Regions from separate parts of the Emticicia soli genome, predicted to be linked through region 2. Evidence: riboswitches for the same ligand, from Rfam matches in the RefSeq annotation. Region 2 holds a riboswitch; the other holds the start of a gene.

Region 1 (6,912 bases), on a different contig from region 2:
AATACAAATCACCTCTCCCAACCCTTCAAATGATTCGCTTTAAATGTCCATTCAGGTGTTATTAGTTCATCAGTAATATTGGCTGAGTACCACGGGCTTAGCTGCCTGTTGTTAGGATTTTTCAGAATCTGAATTTCTTGTGCGGGCATATAACTTTGCGCTAGCAGAAATACTTTTTCACCTTTTGGGTTTTGTGCTACATCAACTACAATTACGGCATGGCCCGGCGAGCCGCCAATAATAAAGACATCACCAATCGATAAGTCTTTTATTGGTTTATTGAATAATGATTTATCGAGCGAGAGCGTACCGGCATAAGCAAAAACAAAGTTCAGATAATTACGGAAGTCTTTGTAAGTGTTAGAGGCATTCGCTGATTTTTGCCAATAAGTTGTGTTGCCTTTTACTACAACTCTGTTTCCTTTCATCCATTCCGAATAATCTGTACGAAAGCCATTGGTAAGTGAAAACGAAATTTTATTGTAGGCATTTTGCGCATAAAAATGTTCGGCTCGCAAACGTATAATGGCATCGGCACATTGTTGCAGGTTCTTATTATCAATATCTAGGTCTACTACGGCATCATATACCTCTTTATGTTTGAGGCTGCCATCATAATACCGCACCTTTGTACCTGCTGCTTTAAGTGGGAGATTCCGCAAGTATTCAGCAAAGGAGTTTTGTTGAACAGGGCTTCTTTCAAAGCCAATAGGCGTATTAAATCTTGAATAAATGTTTTCTCCAGCGACATTAATCAAAGACTTATCGGTTTCATCAATAAGTGTGTTTGCAGGTGGTATGCAACAGATAAAGGCTGATAAGAATAAGCCTATGTAGCCAATTTTAGCTAAGTTTTTCATTGAACAAGAAGTTTAAAATTAGAACATTTCTTCTAAAACGAAAAACTTAGTTATGTATTTTAAGTACGGCGACTAATTAATAATCCATGAATAATGAGGTATTGTGCTACTACATAAGTACTCATAATCCAGAGGCCAGAAAGGGGAATATTTACTACAAATTTGCTAAGCGCAATAAGAGAATCGGAAATAATAAACAAAACAGCACCAATCAGCACTAATTCGTAAGATTTGCTTTTCTCATTTACCTGTCTTTCGCTGGCTCTAATGCCCATTAGCGTAATAACAATTGCGTAGATAATGATTGGAATTTTAAAGTCGGCCGGAATTTTATTGAGCAGAAAAAATAGCAACAAACAGGAGTAAGAGATAAATGGCAACCAACGGAAATGTAATGATTTGCCCTCTTGTTGAAATAAAACGATATAACAAACTTGTGCCAATAAAAACGAACCCAAGCCTAATAAGAAAAATATATGGTCTTGCTTCTGAAACATCAGGAAAGTATCGCCAAAACAAGAAAACAATAAGCCGAGTATCACAATCTTGTCTCTGTTATTGAATGTAGAGCGGGTATGATGAAAGTAAAAAAATGCGAGGGTAATCATCAACAGCGGTTTTGAGATATAGCCCAGCCACTCAATATTGATAAGCCCTGAAATGATATTTATACAGGAGAGTGTGAAAAAAATGATAGTCTGGTTACGGTTCATAGAGAGGAAGGTTAAGTGTGATTCAGATTTTCTCCGATTTTCTCTGCTAATATAATAGCCTTTTCCATAGGTAAAAAATCTACGTTCGATAGAATGTCGGTTGGCCTATGAATATTTGGCATACGTCCGTGAGCATCAAGTGCCGCCAAAGTTACCGCCGGAACGCCCGCCCGCTGAAACCAAACCGAGTCGAAATCGGCTGTATGCCAGGCACCTGTGGTTACATTTTTTAAAGTTGGTAATTCCGTAACAGCTTGTTTGGCCACTTGTATCAGGTGGTTATCGTAAACAATATTCGACCAACTGCCTGTTTGTGTAATAATTTTCAGATTCCCTTTACCTAGTGTATCAAAGTTAAGCAGATAAGTTTCTTTATTAAACTCGGTGTAGTGTTTTTTCATGTAAGCTCTTGAGCCAATCATGCCTACTTCTTCGGCACCTGTCAGCACAAGTTCAATTTCAAGATTAGGCAGATTTTTACCCCATAATTTGTGTGCAGTTTCAATAGCTGCTGCTACTCCGGTGGCATTGTCAGAAGCACCATTCGAATAGCCTAAACGGAAATAATCTATTGTACCTATTATAGCTTGCAACAAAAAGTAAAAGGCTAGAATGTTACCTACAAGCATAATGAAATTGTTGGGCACTAAAAACTGCGAGATAGCCACAAATTGGGCAACGACCATCAACATTAAACTGATTTTTAGTGATTGTCTGAAATTACCTACCATTTGAGGCATGTAAAGCACCGAAATAGGGGCTGTGTCCCAGTGGGCCATCAAGATAAGCTTTTTAGGCTTAGGTTTTTCTGCCTTTTTCTGCTTGATAACAAGATTATGAGAAGTAACTAAGGGCGGAAAGCTGGCAACAGGTGAAGCGTACCAGTTGAAATACAACATGGCCAATGTTACGAAAATAAGCGTAATAAAAAGCCCGAAAATAGGGTAGAAGTTGAGGGCTAATAAACCTACCACCAAGCCACCAATGAGCCACCAGACAATAGCAATATAAGTTTTTGGGGTTTTGAACGACTCTTGTATTACCTCTTGCGCTGGAAACAAACTGCTCAGATACTCAAGCACGGGTATTTCGTTAGGCGTTGCTACACCTCTGTTCGGAAAAGATGCCAGTTTTTCTACAATTTGTTTTGGGGTCATTGGTGTTGTTGCAGGTTTTAATTTCTCAGACTTCATTTTCAAAAAACGCCTCAATCTCTTTCCAAGAGCGGAAGCGTTGATAGCCGTTTACTTTCTGGTTATGAATAGCACTGAACATCAAGGTTTTACCTTTAAAAGTTTTCAGGTTTTTCTCGTGGTCGTCAATCATGTAGTCGGCTGCTACAATGCTTTTATCTCCGCAAAGTACAATATTTTTCCACGAAATAAACGGGAAGTGCTCTTCCAGCCAATCCATTTTATCTTTCAATGAGTTCGGGAATTCTGTAGCTGCTGAAACGATAAATACCTCGTAGTTTTCGTGTAATTTCTGTACTACTTCTACTGCATCGGCCATTACTTCTACATCTCGGAAGAAACCTGGCTTAAATATCTCTTCTCTTATCTTGTGGTAATTTTTTTCGTCGAAAATCTCAAAGTAGGTTTTATTTTCAAAATGTTGCTCGGTGAAAGCAGTACCAATAATATGGTTATAAGTTTTCAGGATTTTTTTTCCGGTAGCGGCCATTACGTCGTCCATATCAATGGCAATTCTTTTCTTGGTCATAAGTATCTGGGTTTTGTTTGTGCGAATATAAACATAGATTTCGCAAGATTTTAGAACTAATTAATCTGTTTTCATAATTACTATCGAAAGCCCGTAAACTACTATTTTTTGATGAAATTGCTATTATTTTAAAATCGTTCCTTACCTTTGCAGCAGTTCATAGGTGCCTTATATGATTTCCGATAATTATTTCAAGGCTTAAAAGGGAATCCCGTTTAAATCGGGAACTGTCCCCGCAACTGTAAGTTTCATCAATACATTTCGTCTGCATGGTCACTGTTATACGGGAAGGCCTGAAATGTTGAAACAAGTCAGGAGACCTGCCTAAGGCTATTCTTATTTGTACTTTACGGCGGATGAAGACAAATGAGCGGCAGTTTATCATTCATCATTTAGGTTTATATTATTTGAGCATTTCAGTTAGATGCTTGTTGTCAAAGGGATACCCTTTGGTTTTGGCGTGGTTTTTACTGTCGTCAATGCATGTTTTTGCCCAGACCGATTCAAGCAGAGCGCTCGACGAAGTTACGGTAAAAACTTTTGCTCCGGCACGATTCATGGCAGGGCTGAAAATTCAGTCTATTGATTCGGTTACTCTACAACAAGCAAAGTTTCAGACACTCGCCGACTTCTTGTCTTTTCAGGCACCGGTTAATTTTCGCCCTTATGGTAACGGGCAGTTGACAAGCATTGGGCTTCGTGGTACATCTAGCAACCATACGGCAGTGCTCTGGAATGGGATTAATATAAACTCACCAAGTACAGGGCAGAGCGATTTCTCGACACTACCAACAGCAGGTTTCGATTTGTTGGCTATTCAATATGGTTCTTCTTCGTGCGTGGTAGGTTCTGATGCAATAGGGGGGAGTATTCTACTTGATTCGAAACCCACATGGGAGAAAAAAGCAGAGTTGAGTTTTGGGCAACGAATAGCAAGTTTTGATAACTGGCAAACACAACTCAGCGCTCGTTTGTCGGGTAAGCGTTTTTCTTCTAAAACTGTTTTTTATAAAGGCGTTCTCAATAACAATTATCCATATACCGAGCGGAATTATTATCCTGTTGAGCGCTCAACTACCGACTCGAAAGGCTTTATTCAGGATTTATTTTATCTCACAAAAAAACAAAACCAGATTTCGCTCAATGTGTGGTTATCAGACAATAACGCCGTGATTGCGCCTCAGTCAATTCACACAAGAGAAGTTTTGCAGACGCAATCAATCAGGGTATTGAATACCTATCAGATAAAAAAACTGACACTTAGAGGAGGGTATGTGCAAGATATAACCAATTTTGGTAGAGGTAATTTTGATAAACCCAGCCGTACAGCTATCGACCGTTTTCTGATACGGGCCGAGCATGAATGGCAGTTTTCTAAACTTACGGCGCACATCGGTACAGAGGCTGCACACGTAATAGCCCACGTAGATGGTTATGGTGGAAGCAAAATTACAGAAAACAGGCTTGATGTTTTCGCTTGGCTGAGGTATCAGTTTTCGGCAAGATTACTGGCCACACTCAACGCCCGTCAGGCATTTGTTAAGAGCTTCGACCCTCCGCTGGCACCAGCATTAGGACTTGAATACCAAGTCGCTAAATCTGTCAGATTAACAGGTAACATTTCCCGAAGCTACCGAATCCCCACAATGAACGAGCGTTACTGGTCTGAATTAGGCGACCCTAATCTAAAACCAGAAGATGGCTTCAACAAAGAACTAGGTATAAACTGGAATCATACCAAAAATGATTTCAGTTTGAGTTCTTCTTTAAATGCCTATCATAACCTGATCAATAACTGGGTTTACTGGAATCCTGAGGTAAACTACAAGGTGCAGAATCTGCAACAAGTATTGGCCAAAGGCATTGAGTTTTCGCAGAAAGTAGCTTATCAGCATAAGCAAATTTCGTCAGGTTTAATGGCAAATTATTCATTTACTCATTCATCACAGCAAAAGGCTTACGACATTTATTCGGTTGATGTAATAGGCAAACAATTGATTTACATACCCAAGCATAATTTTACGGCTAATCTTTTCTTCCAAACGCTATCATTTGGCAAAAACGGGCTATTGAAAGAACACGGAATGCCATTCCGTGCTACGCTCCAATGGCAAGCCAATAGCAGACGATACACCGCTTTTGATAACTCCAAATGGTTTGACGGGCAGCAGATTTTCAATCTGATAATTGAAAACGGCTTACGTTGGAAACACCTTGAAGGGAAAGTGTTTTTTCAGGTCAATAATATTTTCGATGAACTATACCTGAGCTCCAAGCGCAATGCTATGCCGGGCCGAAACTACGCAATCAACTTAGTTTTAAACATAAATAAATAATAAAATGAATTACAAAAAATTAGTACTACTTAGTTTTGTTTCAGTAGCGCTTTTCTCTTGCGAAACCAAAGAAACAGAACCCGCACAACCTTATGATTCAGGAGTTTTTGTGGTTAACGAAGGGAATTTCTTGCAAAATAATGGCTCTATTTCTTTTATACAGCCAGATTCTAAAACAGCTATAACAGACGTATTTCAAAAAGAAAATTCTCGTCCACTTATCGGAATAATTAATGGTTATGCAGAGGTAGATGATAAAGGGATTATTCTGGTAGATAACTCTACTGACGGACAAGATGCAATTGAGATTGTAAATGCCCGTACGTTTAAATCTATAGCAAGTATTAAAGAAGTAGAAAATCCACGTAATGCCATTAAAGTTGCAGCTAATAAGGCTTATGTTGTGTGCTGGGATATTCTTAATCCCGACTACACTTATAATCCTGGATATATATTAGTAATTGATTTATTAATTAATAAGGTAACGAAGAAAATTACTTTACAAAACGGAGCCGAGGGCATTGTAGTGGTAGGCAACGAGGCTTTTGTAGGGAATAATCCATACGTTGATAAAAAAGAAATTTCAGTAATTGATATAACTAAAGATGAGGTAACAAGTAAGATTAATATAAAAGGCCCGGCTTCAAACCTTGTTCTTGATGCTAATAACAAAATCTGGTGTACAACAGGTAAAGATTTCTTGCGTATTAATCCTACTACTAAAGCCGTAGAAGCCACAATAAGCACTGAAACTGCCACTGAGAAAACGCCAGGCAAACTAGTACTAAATGCTAACAAAACAACTATTTATTTTGATTATGCACATTGGGCAACAGGTGGTGAAGTATATAGCTTCAATATAAGTGATGCTACCATTTCAACAACAACACCTATAATTAAACGTACAGTTACTGGTTTAGGATTCGATCCTAAAGCAAATGTAATTTATGCTGGTATTTCGCCATCATATAACCAGGCAGGTTATGCTTTCAGATATAAACCAACAGGCGAATTAATAGATTCGGTAAAAGTTGAACTTGCGCCTAGTAAGTTTTTATTTAAGTAAAAATATACTTCTTAGCGAGTTGCTAAAGCAAATAAAAATGTATAGAATAGCTGAAATATAGGCTATTCTATACATTTTTCGTTTCTAAACGCTATATTTACATTTTATCAAACTGTAATCTTAGCTAAACTTGCAATTTAACGAACTTAATCTACACGAAAACCTATTGGCCGGCGTAGATGCCATGAATTTTATCCAGACGTCTCCTGTACAAG
Region 2 (6,912 bases):
CCGCTCATTCTCGTCATAAAATAAAAAATTCAAACAGGTTCTATAAATAACTATAAAGCCTCGGTTATGTTTTTACGAACAGCTTCTGCAGCGGCTACCATGTTTTTCAAAGCGGCTTCTGTTTCAGGCCACTTACGGGTTTTCAGACCACAATCCGGATTCACCCAGATATTTTCAACAGGCAATACTGTGCTGGCTTTTTCGAGCAAGTGCACCATTTCTTCAGTAGTTGGTACACGTGGGCTATGAATATCATAAACACCCGGCCCGATTTCGTTCGGATAATTAAACTCATTAAAAGCTTCAAGTAGTTCCATCTGCGAGCGTGACGTTTCAATCGTTATCACATCGGCATCCATAGCTGCTATGCTTTCAATAATATCGTTGAATTCTGAGTAACACATGTGCGTATGAATCTGCGTTTCGTCTTTTACCGACGAAGAAGCTACCCTGAACGAGCGAACGGCATTATCCAGATAAGCCTTTCTATCAGCTTTGCGCAAAGGTAAGCCTTCTCTGATAGCCGCCTCATCAATCTGAATAATCTTTATTCCAGCTTTTTCTAAATCACTCACTTCATCTCTGATAGCCAAAGAAAGTTGAAGCATAGTTGTGCTACGAGGCTGGTCATCTCTTACAAACGACCATTGCAAAATAGTAATTGGTCCTGTAAGCATACCTTTCATATATTTCTGGGTAAGCGACTGCGCAAAGCTCGACCATCTTACCGTCATTGCTTCTGGTCTGTCAATATCACCAAAAATAATTGGCGGTTTCACACAGCGTGAGCCATAGCTTTGTACCCAGCCATTTTGGGTAAATACATAGCCGTTTAATAGCTCGCCAAAGTACTCAACCATGTCGTTACGCTCAAATTCTCCGTGCACCAATACATCAAGGTCGATATTCTCCTGCCATTCGATGGCACTTTTAATGTGTTCTTCAATTGAAGTTTCGTATTGCTCAGTACTAAGGTCGCCTTTTTTGTATCTGGCTCTTAGCTGACGAATATCGTCTGTCTGAGGGAACGAACCGATTGTTGTTGTAGGAAACAAAGGAAGGTTGAGCAAAGATTTTTGCTTTTTCTGACGCTCAACGAAAGGACTTGTTCTTTGCGCATCTGCTTCTGTCAATGCCGCTACTCTTTCTTTTACAACAGGTTTATGAATCAGGGCAGAAGCTCTTCTGCTTTCGATACTTGCCTGATTGGCTGTCAATAATTCTTGTTTACCATTCGCTGAAATTTCGTATAAATCGTTTACTTCGCTAAGTTTTTGTTTAGCAAAGGCCATCCAATCTTTTATTTGTGCAGGGAGGCATTCTTCGTCTTTCTCTAATGCTAAATCACATGGCGAATGAAGCAATGAGCACGATGGTGCAATCATTACACGGTTTTCGCCAAGTTTTGCAATAGCTTCTTTGATGAATGTAAGTGATTGCTGATAATCGTTTTTCCAGATATTACGGCCATCAACTACACCCAAAGAAATAGCAGTAGACTCTTTTAATGAGCCTAGAATCTCAGTAAATTGTTGAGGATAACGCACTAAATCAACATGAAGAGCCGCTACCGGTAATTGAGAAGCAGCCAACAGGTTATCTCTCAAGCCATCAAAATAAGTAGTCAACAAAACTTTCAACTTAGGAAATTTAGTGCTGAATTGCCCATAAGCTATACGTAAAGCATCTTTTTCGTGGTAGCCTAAATCTAAAGCTAAACAAGGCTCATCAAACTGAATCCATTGTGCACCTAAAGCCAAAAGTTTTTCAATAATTTGCTCATAAACAGGCAATAAAGCTGTTAGGAGGTCGAGACGTTTAAAACCGTCTTCTTTTTCTTTACCTGCCAATAAATAAGATACCGGGCCTAATATTACAGGTTTAGTGCTAATACCGAGCGCCAAGGCTTCTGAGAACTCATCAAAAATTTTGCTTGATGATAATTTAAAAGTCTGGTTCTTTACAAACTCGGGTACAATAAAATGGTAGTTTGTATCATACCATTTGGTCATTTCCATGGCTTTTACATCAAGGCCATCTTTCTGATAGCCACGTGCCATAGCAAAATACTGGTCGAGCTGGTTGTTGGCAGCGTTGCCACTCAGAATGGCATCATAACGCTCAGGAATATTGCCTATCAGCAAGCTATGGTCAAGCACCTGGTCGTAGAAAGAGAAATCATTAGACGGAATAAGGTCAATGCCTGATTGCTGTTGTAACAACCAATTCTGACGGCGAATCTGCCCTCCGACTTCCAATAATTGAGATTGAGAGATTTTGCCTGACCAATAAGATTCACAGGCTTTTTTGAGCTCACGATGGCTTCCGATTCTCGGATAACCAAGATTGTTTTTGAGCATACGATTAAAGGTTTTAGTGAAACAAAAATTTGGATATTTTTGAACTTCCCTTTTCGTATGCTTTCACTGAGAAAGATACAAAAGACGCACACCACTAAGCTGAAACAAGGATTTGTTCCGGCTAATGAAATGTTCAACGCCTGACTACTGCTCTATGTCGTGAAAGCATTCGTCAATTCGTTTAAGGCAAGTCTCCCGACTCGTAACAGCCTTTACCCTCCTTCTCATCTTTTCAGACAATGGATTAAAATGATAAAAACTTTGCCCTTCATTCAGGGCAGTTACTCACGGTTGCACGTCAGCTCGTGAATGACACACGATTCCTTTTTAATCAGCCGAGAACACTATTATAATATTCTGACCAAACCTATAAACGGCAATTGATTGAAAGAACCCTTGCAAAGTTAGCAAAAAAATCTAAAATTCAATGCAATTTTAGAAAATTTAATATGTAAACATAGTTATATATAGAATAATTAACTACCATATCAACAATAAATAGATATTTTACTAATCAACACAGAAATTTTTTTCAAGTAAATCATCTATAATAATTTTTATAGATTTAGGTTTTACACTAAAAAAATGAGCTTTATAATGTACTTGCCTCTACCAGCCCAAGCAATAGAAACGCTTCTTTCAGCATGACAAACAATGTAGATATTTATGTTTGGTTTGCTGGTAACGAGCCCTCTTATCTAAAGACGAGACCACAGCTTGTAAGATTGATTCAGCTAAATTGCTGATAGGATATAAAAGCAAAAGAGGTAATTACTTGATTACCAAATAATTACCTCTTTTTGTTGTTGACCCACTAGGATTCGAACCTAGACATACAGAACCAAAATCTGTTGTACTACCCTTATACTATGGGTCAATCCTGAACTTGTGGGTGCAAAAGTAGTATTTTTTAAATAACGACGCAAGTATGAGCAAAGAAAAAAAATAAAATTTTACCAATTATTTACTTTTTCATTAATCAGGTCTAATAAAAACTGTGTTTTGACACCAATTTGCCCTGAGCCCAGCACCGCATCATCGACTCTGGTGATAGGTAAAACACGTTTTGTAGTACTTGTGGTAAACACCTCGTCGGCCTCTAGCAGTTCTGTAAAGCTCACAGCACGTTCTTCAATCTTGAAGTGCCCTTTGGCTAGCTCAAGCGTTGTTCTTCTGGTAATGCCTTTCAGAATATCGGTATCAGGTGTAATTAAAGTATCACCTTTAAAAATAAATACATTACTTCTGCTCAGCTCGCTGATATATCCGTTTTTATGATAGAGCACATCTGAAGCCTTAGCGGCTTTAATATCCTGTTGCAATATCATATAATGCTTGTAATCGGTACTTTTTACTTCTGGTAAATCTCTCACAAACTCATACGCAATTACTTTTATGCCTGCAGTATACTCTTCCGGTTTTACAGGATGTATGTCTTCACTGATAATAAGTAGGTTTGGCTTGCTCATCGAAACGCTGTCTTCTGAGTAACCACCTGTTAAAATAAAGCGTATGGCGCAATCATCTAAACCCGACTGTTCTACCAATTGCATTACTACTTTATAGGCTTCGTCTTTCTCAATCGGGTTAGGAAGCCTTAAAAGCCTTGCCGAGCGTTCATATCTTTCCCAGTACCAATCCCACTGAAACGGGCGACCATTGTAGGTACGGAAATAATCGAAAAGACCATAGCCACGCAGTAGCCCAAGGTCGGTAATGTGTACGTTGGTTTGCTCTACAGAGCCGATTTTGCCATTAAAGTAGCAGTGGTGAGCCATTGGTAGTGTTTAATTTGTTTGCCTATGCAAAAATATCATTTTCCTGTATTTGTCTCAAAAAAATCTCCTTTATTCCAGGTTGGTCTTTCGGGGTTTTGTGCTATCAGGTAGCTTATCAGAAAGTTTACCTGTGCGTATTTCCTTCCAGCCGACCACACGAAGGTATCATTTACCTCGTCAGATGGTTTATGGTAATTGGCTTCTCTCCATATTTTTACTTTTTCGGCCAGATTTTTCTCTATCGTAGTTTTTTTATAGCCGTATTTGATATGTAAAGCCGGAATACCCGCTTTTACAAAATTATACTGGTCGCTTCTTACAAAACGGCCTTCGCTTGGGTCTGGGTCAGGCTCTACGTTCAGGCCAACATAAGAAGCGGCTTCTTCAACTACTTTCAATAAACTGCTATGCTCGGCACCCAAAGGTGCTACCGACTCTAAAGGAGCCAGAATAGTAGGCATATCGGTATTGATACCAGCTACAATTTTATCTTTAGGCAAAGTTGGTAAAGCCGTAAAATAGCCTGAGCCTAAAAGCCCAAGTTCTTCGGCAGTAAGCATAGCAAAAACAACCGAACGCTTTGGTTTTGTAGCCAACTTTGAATAGGCACGGGCAATTTCTATGGCACAAGCCACACCAGAGGCGTTATCGTGCGCACCATTATAAATAGAATCACCGTTGATTGGTTTTCCTACACCTACGTGGTCGAGGTGGGCCGAGTGAATCACAAATTCGTTTTTCAGTTTAGGGTCTGAACCCTCAATTTTACCTATTACGTTGTAGCTATTAATGTCTTCAAAATTCGACTCATAATGTCCGCTGATAGCACTTTTAAGTGTTTTGCTTACATAAGAGCCTTTTTCTAATGCCTGCCAGATGGTATCTAAGTTTTCGTTTTCGGCTTGCATCAGTTCTTTTAATAAAGTTACCGAAATACCACCAGCTGCCTGAATCTTACCACCTAATGCAGAGGCTGAACTTGCTCTTTTGCCGTCAGGCAGAACAGACGCACCAATGCCATTTACCGACATATTGTTGGTTATTGCTCTAAACTGAACAGCACCGCTGGTATAATTACACACCAATACGCCAACAGCTCCGTTTTTAGCGGCAAATTCTTGTAAGGTAGCAGGGTACTGTAAATGCAATTTTACGTTGGCCGATAAATTGTCTGGCACTTTACGTAAAATAACAACTATTTTGCCTTTTACATCAAGATTTTTATAATCCTGAATATTGATTTTTGGTGCATCGAAGCCTGTGCCTACAAAAGCCAGAGGTGCATCAAAATCAACCGATTTTTTTTCAGGATGCGGATACACATAAAAATCGGTGCCTAATACGAGTGGTTTTTTATCGCCATTAGGCAGGGTTAATACCAGAGAAGTTTTATCTTTATCTAATCGGCTTTTGCGGAGGGTTACTTTTTGAAGGTAAGAACCATTTTCTCCGGCAGGTTGCAGGCCAATCTCTTTATATTGTTTTTGCACATAGTCTACGGCCATCATAAAGCCCTCTTTACCGGGTTGTCGGCCTTTTAGTTTATCGTCGGCCAGATACACCACATGTGCTTTTATTTTATTAGAATCAATCTGATTGATAGCAGCCTGTGCATCGCTATTGAGAGCTTTCTGAGCATTACTCAACAGCGGAAGTAAAGCAAGCAAAAGACAGAATGTTTGTTTCATGAATTGTCTGTTAGGGATTAGTTTGTCGAAAACTTTTCCGCTAAGTTAAGCAAAAAATGCTTAGGTGGGGGTTAGAAGGGATTAAAAGTGGGGAACTATGCCCCTATAAAGTAAAATTTCAATAAACTATTTCTTATTGGTTATCATGTTATCAACCCAACATCCTTAGCATGCGCAATAGCTTCATCAGTGTGTTTAAACTGGCAAAAATGAATATTTTTGTTAGTGATGGTATTCAGCATTCCTAGCGTTAACTCTTCTTTTTGCGGGCTAATGTTACGGATATAGATTGCCGCAATCTGCTCAGAATATTTATTGGCAATACTCATATAAATTTCCGGGTCTTTTTGTGAGTTATCACCCAGTAAAACAAATTTTTGTTTCGGAAATGCGTGCAAGATTCTTGTTACCCGTACCAGTTTCCCTTGGTGTTTGGTTGCGCCGGTTTTAAGTAATTGGTACCATCTTTTTATCTGGTTGAGCAGAAATGCCCCTTTTGGTAAGCCATTATGATTAAAAAACTCAACTAAGTAATAGTATAGATTCCATTCGCTACTCGAAACATAAAAAAATGGATTCAATAAATCAGGGCTTGTATGGGCTACTGAAAGCAACTGATAAAACTTTACTACATCGGCAAAAGTTTTTCGGGTATGCGGGTTTTTAGTAAACATAACACGCAACTTTTTGCCTGTATCAGCCGAATGAGATACTAGAACGGTATCATCAATATCAGATATAAATCCGTATTGAGTTGAATGAGGTACAAAAATTTCTCCTTTTCCTGAAACAATAGTGCCGTTTTGCTCATTTAGTAGATGAACTGTTATCTCGTGCCAACCTGCCGCCACTTCGGTAGTAGATTGCCATTCAAATTTGAAGAAGCCGTCCGACTCGGTTGTGGTATATAATTGTTTATTTCCCCATTGCAAACTAACACGAACATTTGGTAATGGCTTTACCGAAAACAGCTTGAGTAACTGTAAAGCATTTGTGAGCAGATTATCGCTGAACTTACCCGACTTGGCCGGTTTATTTGCCAAAACATGGCCATACACTACCAGATTATGGGTGTGTCCATAGCCA

Evidence for each region. Region 2 has a riboswitch for cobalamin ahead of metE (5-methyltetrahydropteroyltriglutamate--homocysteine S-methyltransferase). Riboswitches for the same ligand answer to the same signal wherever they lie in the genome.
Region 1: another riboswitch for cobalamin. It lies ahead of WAE64_RS17060 (TonB-dependent receptor plug domain-containing protein); the one in region 2 lies ahead of metE (5-methyltetrahydropteroyltriglutamate--homocysteine S-methyltransferase).

The regions. Positions count from the first base shown of each region.
Region 1 covers NZ_JBBEWC010000010.1:104,081-110,992, forward strand. Annotated here, with positions in the region: gene WAE64_RS17035 (DUF2721 domain-containing protein) at 1-2, shown strand, start outside; gene WAE64_RS17040 (DUF4846 domain-containing protein) at 9-860, opposite strand; gene WAE64_RS17045 (lysoplasmalogenase) at 920-1,573, opposite strand; gene WAE64_RS17050 (M28 family metallopeptidase) at 1,585-2,730, opposite strand; gene WAE64_RS17055 (5' nucleotidase, NT5C type) at 2,756-3,295, opposite strand; cobalamin riboswitch at 3,440-3,637, shown strand; gene WAE64_RS17060 (TonB-dependent receptor plug domain-containing protein) at 3,775-5,631, shown strand; gene WAE64_RS17065 (DUF5074 domain-containing protein) at 5,636-6,697, shown strand; gene WAE64_RS17070 (DEAD/DEAH box helicase) at 6,828-6,912, shown strand, end outside.
Region 2 covers NZ_JBBEWC010000001.1:55,792-62,703, forward strand. Annotated here, with positions in the region: gene metE (5-methyltetrahydropteroyltriglutamate--homocysteine S-methyltransferase) at 51-2,360, opposite strand; cobalamin riboswitch at 2,529-2,746, opposite strand; tRNA gene WAE64_RS00220 (tRNA-Gln) at 3,167-3,237, opposite strand; gene WAE64_RS00225 (aminotransferase class IV) at 3,314-4,138, opposite strand; gene WAE64_RS00230 (M20/M25/M40 family metallo-hydrolase) at 4,174-5,826, opposite strand; gene WAE64_RS00235 (App1 family protein) at 5,970-6,912, opposite strand, start outside.